Linked DNA regions of Sediminicoccus sp. KRV36. The protein of the gene in region 1 interacts with the protein of each later gene in a pairwise test. Links are inferred from orthologs where the notes say so. Each region holds a gene or a part of one and is shown in the gene's direction. Other genes may lie near its edges.

The links.
Region 2: the proteins of dnaQ (region 1) and dnaE interact in binary tests that used the Escherichia coli proteins (3 or more experiments, as listed by UniProt). The link is inferred for Sediminicoccus sp. KRV36 from one-to-one orthologs.

The regions. Positions count from the first base shown.
Region 1 is NZ_CP085081.1:3,884,861-3,887,904, forward strand. What follows is about bases 241-2,978. They hold dnaQ (DNA polymerase III subunit epsilon), read left to right. Parts: upstream 241-1,144; coding sequence 1,145-1,813; downstream 1,814-2,978. Other genes in these bases: LHU95_RS18370 (shikimate dehydrogenase), read left to right, coding at 241-450; coaE (dephospho-CoA kinase), read left to right, coding at 461-1,045; LHU95_RS18385 (sugar transferase), read right to left, coding at 1,779-2,384; LHU95_RS18390 (O-antigen ligase family protein), read right to left, coding at 2,377-2,978. In the rest of the region: more of LHU95_RS18370, read left to right, coding at 1-240; more of LHU95_RS18390, read right to left, coding at 2,979-3,044. UniProt on the Escherichia coli protein: DNA polymerase III is a complex, multichain enzyme responsible for most of the replicative synthesis in bacteria. The epsilon subunit contain the editing function and is a proofreading 3'-5' exonuclease.
Region 2 is NZ_CP085081.1:1,523,058-1,527,392, forward strand. The notes cover bases 258-4,286. They hold dnaE (DNA polymerase III subunit alpha), read left to right. Parts: upstream 258-612; coding sequence 613-4,086; downstream 4,087-4,286. Other genes in these bases: LHU95_RS06885 (glycosyltransferase family 2 protein), read left to right, coding at 258-261; LHU95_RS06890 (hypothetical protein), read left to right, coding at 344-574; LHU95_RS06900 (TIGR00645 family protein), read right to left, coding at 4,083-4,286. Outside these bases: more of LHU95_RS06885, read left to right, coding at 1-257; more of LHU95_RS06900, read right to left, coding at 4,287-4,335. UniProt on the Escherichia coli protein: DNA polymerase III is a complex, multichain enzyme responsible for most of the replicative synthesis in bacteria. This DNA polymerase also exhibits 3' to 5' exonuclease activity. The alpha chain is the DNA polymerase catalytic subunit.

The DNA.
Region 1 (3,044 bases):
GTGCTGCTCGGCGCCGGCGGTGCGGCGCGCGCCATCGCGGCCGCGTTGCTCGATGCGGGTTGCCCGCATCTCACCCTCGTCAACCGCACGCCGGAACGCGCGGAGGCGCTGGCGCTGGCGCTGGGCGGCAACATCCATGTCAGCGCCACGCCCCCGCTGGAGGGCACGGCCCTGCTCGTGAACACCACCAGCCTCGGCATGGCCGGCCAGCCGCCCCTCACGCTGGAGCTGGCGGCCCTGCCCGATCACGCGCTGGTGGCCGATATCGTCTATGCGCCGCTGGAAACGCCCCTGCTCGCCGCCGCCCGCGCGCGCGGGCTCATTGGCGTGGACGGCCTGGGGATGCTGCTGCACCAGGCGCGGCCCGGCTTCGAAGCCTGGTTCGGCGTGGCGCCCGTGGTGGACGACGAACTGCGCCGCATCGTCGCGGCCGATATCCCGCCCCGATGAAGAACCACTGATGAAAGTCTGGGGCCTCACCGGCAGCATCGGCATGGGCAAATCCACCGCCGCCCGCGCCTTCCGCCGCCTCGGCGTGCCGATCTTCGACGCCGATGCCGCCGTGCACGCGCTGCAATCCCCGGGCGGCCGTGCCGTGCGCCCCATCGCGCGCGAATTCCCCGGCACGGAGCGCGATGGCGCGACCGATCGTGAGGCCCTGCGCAGCGCCGTGCTCGGCCAGCCGGAGGCGCTCAAGCGCCTGGAGCGCATCATCCACCCGCTGGTGCGTGAGGCGCAGGCCCGCTTCCTGGCCCGCTGGCGCGGCCGTGGCGCGCGGCTGGTGGTGCTGGATATTCCGCTGCTCTTCGAGACGCGGCGTGATCTGCGCGAATTCGACAAGATCCTGGTCGTCTCGGCCCCCGCAGCCGTGCAGCGCACACGCGTGCTGCGCCGCGGCGGCATGACCGAAGCGCGCCTCGCCGCCATCCGCGCCCGGCAGATGCCCGATGCCGAAAAGCGCCGCCGGGCGGATGTGGTGATCCGCACCGGGCTCTCGCGGCATCACGCGCAGGCCAGGGTGCGGCGGCTGGTGCTGGCGCCATGACGCGGCGTTGCGCCCGCCAGGACACCAGGCTTGCCGGCGCCGCCACCCATCGGCGCCGCGGCAGAGCAAATCCCATGATGGGCACAGCGGGACCGAACCATGCGTGAAGTCGTCCTGGACACCGAAACCACCGGCTTCGAGCCGCTGGAAGGCCACCGCGTCATCGAGATCGCGGCCATCGAGATCATCAACCTCATGCCCACCGGCAAGGTGTTCCACACCCTGGTGGACCCCGAGCGCGATGTGCCGCCTGAGGCGACGCGCGTGCACGGCTTCACCCGCGCCGATCTGGAGGGCAAGCCGCGCTTCCCGGATGTGGCGGCGGCCATGCTGGAGTTCCTCGGCGATTCGCCCATCGTGGCGCATAACGCGCCCTTCGATTTCAAGCATCTCGATGCCGAGCTGTTTCGCGCCAAGCGCCCGCCGCTCAATCCCGCGCGGATGGTGGACAGCCTCGCCCTCGCGCGCCTCGCCTTTCCCGGCGCGCAGAACAGCCTGGACGCGCTGTGCCGCCGCTTCGCCATAGATCTGTCCCAGCGCACCACCCACAACGCGCTGCTGGATGTGAAGCTGCTGGCCGAGGTCTATCTCGAATTGCGCGGCGGCCGGCAGCCGGGGCTGACGCTGGGCTCCGCCCCCGTGGTGCAGAACATCCTGCGCGAGGCGCGCGCCCCGCGCACGCCGCGCCCCATGGCCCCCACGCCCGCGCAGGAGGAGGCCTTTGCCAGCTTCCTCACGAAGGTGAAGGACCCGCTCTGGACGAAGTGAGCGGCGGCATCGTCGCCTCACCCGCCGCATGCACGCCCTGGCCGCGCAGCACGACCCACAGGCAGCGCAGCATGATCGCCACATCGCCCAGGAGGGTGATGCGCGTCACATAGCGCGCATCCCATTCCAGCCTTTGCGCCCAGGGCACCGCATTGCGGCCCGCGGCCTGGGCCAGGCCGCAAAGGCCGGGGCGCAGGGCCAACCGCGTCGCCTCGCGCGCCGTGTAGAACGGCGTGTAGCCCGGTGGCAGCGGCCGTGGCCCGACCAGCGACATCTCGCCGCGCAGCACCAGCCAGAGCTGCGGCAATTCATCCAGCGCCAGCGCCCGGATCGCCCGGCCGAAGCGCGTCAGCCGCGCGGCATCGGGCGCGGTGCCCGTGCGCATGCTGCGGAACTTGACCAGCCGGAACGTCACGCCGCCCCGCCCGGCGCGGCATTGGTGAAACAGCACCGGCCGGCCCAGCATCAGCGCCACCAGCAGCGCGGTGCCCAGCAGCAGCGGCAGGGTGGCCAGCAGCAGCAGGGCGGCGGCCACCACGTCGAAGCCGCGCTTGCCCCAGCGCTCATACATCGCGCGCCTCCAGCCCCAGGGAGAGGGCAAGGCCGAGTGCGAACCACACCATCCGGTTGCCCAGATCGGTCGAGACCATGGCCGTCATCGCGATCGGCAAGGTGAGGGCGGCGATCATCGCGGCCCGCTCCGGCGCCACGCGCCGCATGCGCGCGAGGGTGAACAGAACGGCCCCGCCAAACCCCGCGCACCAGAGCAGCAGCCCGACCGCACCGCCCTCCACCAGCGCCTCGACCGCGTGGTTGTGCGGATGCAGGCCGCGATCCTGACCAACGCCGATCGCCGGTGGAAAGCCGCCCGGCCCGAGCCCCGCCACGCCACCGAGGCGCCAGGCCTCGGCCCACAGGATTTCGCGCGCGGAATCGGCGCCGCCCTGCGGGCGAAACAGCCGCTCCAGCGTCGCCAGCTTGTCCGCCCGCTCGGGGTCGAGCAGCAGCAGGCCGAGGCCCGCCAGGCCGCCCAGCGCCACGAAGCCAAGCCAGGCCAGCGCGGGCAGCAGGCGGCCTTGCAACACCCAGCGCAAGGCGGGGGCCAGGGCCACCGTCGCGGCCAGCGCCAGGAAGGCGGCCCGCCCGCCGGGCAGCAGCACGCCCACGCCCAGCCCCAGCAGGACGCTCAGCCAGAACAGCAGCCGCCACCCCCGCGCCGACGTCGCCCGCA
Region 2 (4,335 bases), 2.4 Mb from region 1 along the record:
GAGCAACCCATGCTGACCCGCATGCTCGCGCGCTTCGGGCTGGAGCCCGCGCTGCTGACGGCCCTGGGGCTGTTCCTGCTGGGGCTGTTGCTGGGCGTGGCCAGCCTCGTCATCTGGGGGGCCGGGCGGTTTGGCGATCTGGGCGGTTCGGGCACCATGCGGCTTGCCATCGCCTCGGTGACGACCATGCTGCTGGGGCTGCAACTGGCCACCGGGGCGTTTTTCATCGCCGTGCTCGACATGGTGCGGGCGCGGCGCTGACTGCCGCAATGTCTTGCCATGGGCGCCTAACCCTCGCCGCTTTCGCGCGTTGTGCTGTCCGGATCGAACGGAGGAACACTGCATGACGAGACGGGGCATCCTCGCCGGGATTTTCACCCTGGCCGCGACGGGGGGCGCGCTGGCCGCACCGCCCAGGCTTACAGTGCCCGATGCGTCGCCGGTAGAGGAGGTGCAGGGCCGCGGCCATGGCCGCCGCCGCCGCTGCTGGTGGGAAACCCGGCGCGTGCGCTACCGCGACGCATGGGGCCGCATCCGCGAGCGCCATGTGCGCCATCAGGTTTGCAATTTCTGAAGGCTACGGTCGCAGGCCTGGCCTGCTAAGCTTGGGCCATGTCCGATTCCTTCATCCACCTGCACACCCATTCCGCCTATTCGCTGAGCGAAGGCGCCATCAAGGTGGAGAAGCTGCCGGGCCTGGCGCTCGCCGCCAATATGCCCGCCGTGGCGCTGACCGATACGGCGAATCTCTTTGGCGCGCTGGAATTCGCGCAATACGCCTCGGGCAAGGGCATTCAGCCCATCATGGGCTGCCAGCTCTGGCTCTCGCGCGCCGCCACGGGTGAGGAGCGGCCCGAGGCGCTGCGCGCGGGTGCGGATGTGATCGTCGCGCTGGCGATGAACGCGACCGGGCTGGACAATCTCCAGCGCCTCTCCTCGCTCGGCTGGCTGGGTGAGGATGCTTCGGGCAAGCCGGCCCTGGCCCTGGATCAGCTGCTGACCCACGCGCCCGGACTGATGCTGCTGACCGGTGGGGATCATGGCCCGCTGTCACGCCTGCTGGCGGAGGGCCGGCGGGATGCGGCGGAGCGCCTGCTCCGCGCGCTGGGCGAGGCCTTCGATGGCCGCCTCGTCGTGGAACTCATGCGCCACCATACGGAGCGCCAGCAGGCGATCGAGCCTGGCCTGCTGCGCCTGGCCGATGAGGCGGGCCTGCCCATCGTCGCCACCAATGATGTCTATTTCGCCGAAGCGAAAACCCATATCGCGCATGACGCGCTGCTCTGCATCGCCGAGGGGCGCCTGGTGGCCGAGCAGAACCGCCGCCGCGTCACGCCGCATCACTGGTTCAAGCCGGCCAGCGAGATGCGCGCCCTCTTCGCCGACCTGCCCGAGGCCTGCGATAACACGCTGGCCATCGCGCGCATGTGCGCCGTCATGGCGGAATCGAAAAAGCCCGAGCTGCCGATCTGCCCCAAGGTGCTGCCCGGCAAGACGGAGGCCGAGACCGTCGCCAATATGGCGCGTGCGGGCCTGGCGCGCCGCTTCCCCGAGGGGGTTCCGCCTGTCCACGCGGAGCGGCTGGAATATGAGCTCGGCGTGATCGAGCAGATGGGCTTCTCCGGCTATTTCCTGATCGTGGCCGACTTCATCCAATGGGCGAAGGAACAGGGCATTCCGGTCGGGCCCGGACGTGGCTCGGGGGCGGGTTCCGTCGCCGCCTGGGCGCTCTCCATCACCGATCTCGATCCGCTGCGCTTCGGGCTGCTGTTCGAGCGTTTCCTCAACCCCGAACGCGTTTCCATGCCCGACTTCGACATTGATTTCTGCCAGGACCGGCGGGATGAGGTGATCGACTATGTCCGCCGGGAATATGGCGCGGATCGCGTGGCGCAGATCATCACCTTCGGCAAATTGCAGGCGAAAGCGGCGGTGCGCGATGTGGGACGCGTGCTGGGCATGCCCTATGGCCAGGTGGACAAGATCGCCAGCCTGATCCCGAACAATCCCGCCAATCCCGTCAGCCTGGGCGATGCCATCAAGGGCGAGCCGAAGCTCCAGGACATGCAGGAAAACGACGAGGCCGTGGCCAAGCTGCTGGACACGGCGCTCCAGGTGGAAGGGCTGTACCGCAACGCCTCCACCCATGCGGCCGGCGTGGTCATCGGCCGCAAGCCGCTGGTGGAAATCACGCCGATCTATCGCGATCCGCGCTCGCCCTCACTCATTACGCAATACTCGATGAAGTATGTCGAGCAGGCGAGCCTGGTGAAGTTCGACTTCCTGGGCCTCAAGACGCTGACGGTGCTGCAACGCGCGGTGCAACTCCTGAAGGCGCGCGGCATCGAGGTGGACCTCGACAAACTGCCGCTGGATGACGAACGCACCTATGCCATGCTGGCCAAGGGCGATGCGGCCGGCGTCTTCCAGTTCGAAGGCCAGGGCATGCGGGACTGCCTGCGCTCCATGCGCCCCGACCGCTTCGAGGATCTGATCGCCGCCGTCTCGCTCTACCGGCCGGGCCCGATGGAAAACATCCCGGCCTATTGCGCCCGCAAGCATGGCGAGCCCTGGGCGGCGCCGCACCCCTCCATCCAGGACATCCTGGGCGAGACCTATGGCATCATGGTCTATCAGGAGCAGGTGATGCAGATCGCGCAGGTCATGGCGGGCTATTCGCTCGGCGGTGCCGACCTGCTGCGCCGCGCCATGGGCAAGAAGGACGCAGCCGCCATGGCCAAGCAGCGCGCCATCTTCTGCGAAGGTGCCGAGAAGAACGGCGTACCGGCCGAGAAGGCGGGCGAAGTCTTTGACCTCATGGAGAAATTCGCCAATTACGGCTTCAACAAGTCGCACGCGGCAGCCTATGCGCTGGTCGCCTATCACACGGCCTGGCTGAAGGCGAACCATCCCGTGGCCTTCCTGGCGGCCTCCATGTCGCTCGATCTCGACAAGACGGAGAAGCTCGCCTCCCACATGCAGGAGGCGTCGCGTGTCGGCATCAAGGTGCTGCCGCCGGATATCAATCGCAGCGGCGCGGAATTCACGATCGAGGAGCTGCCACCTGCGCCGGCAATGAACGCCCCCGGCGAGGCGGCCCGCGAGGATCGCGCCGCGGCGGGCCCCGCCATCCGCTTTGCCCTGGCCGCCGTGAAGCGCGTCGGCCTGCAGGCGATGCGTGAACTGGTCGCGGCGCGCGATGCGCCCTTTGCCAGCCTCGCTGATTTCGCGGCGCGGGTGGACCCCAAGCTGCTGAACAAGATGCAGCTGGAAAACCTCGCCAAGGCGGGTGCCTTTGACAGCCTGGAGGGCAACCGCGCCCGCCTGGTCGCCGGTGCGGAGACGGTCCTGCGCCGCGCGCAAGCCACGGCCGAGGACCGCGCGAGCAACCAGATCGGCCTGTTTGGCGAGGTGGAGCAGGGGCCGCCCTTGCTGCGCCTGCCCGACATCCCCGACTGGCCGCAGCTCGACAAGCTGGGCTTCGAGGCGGAGGCCGTGGGTTTCCATCTCTCGGCCCACCCGCTGGATGAATACAAGGGCGCGCTGCGGCGCCTGGGTGCCACGCCTTCCGCCGTGATCGCGGATCGGGTGCGGGCCGGTTCCACCCGGCTGAAACTGGCGGGCACGGTCACCGCCAAAAAGGAGCGCAACACCCGCACCGGCAGCCGCATGGCCTGGATCAGCCTGACCGACCAGGCCGGCAGCTTCGAGGTGACCTTCTTCAGCGAAGTGCTGAACCGCTCCCGCGACATGCTGGAGGAGGGCACGGCGCTGCTGATCACCACGGATGCGAAGCTGGAAGGCGAGGCGCTGCGCCTCACCGCGCAGGATGTCGAGCGGCTGGACAAGGCGGCCGCCGGCGTGGGGCAGGGGATGCGCATCTTCATCGAGGCCGCGAGCGCGGTGCCCGACATCCGCAACATCCTGGAGCGCGACGGGCGCGGCAAAGGCCGCGTCAGTCTGGTACCGCGACTTGCCCCCGGGCAGGAGGTGGAATTGACGCTGCCCGGCGGCTGGAATGTCTCGCCGCGGATGATGCAGGCGATGAAGCTGGTGGCGGGTGTCGCCAGCGTGGAGGAGGTTTAGCCGGCCTTGCCGCCCTTCGCGATGAGCTTGGTCTGCGCCTGCATCCGGTCCAGGTAGCCCAGCACCAATGCGCCCACGACGAAGCACATGTGGATGATGACGCCCCACATCAGCGTGCGGTCATCCAGGCTGTCCACATTCATGAATTTCTGCAGCAGATGAATGGAGCTGATGGCGATGATGGCCAGCGCCACCTTCAGCTTCAGGTTGCCAGGATCGAGATTGGTGACCCAGGAGATTTCCTTGCTG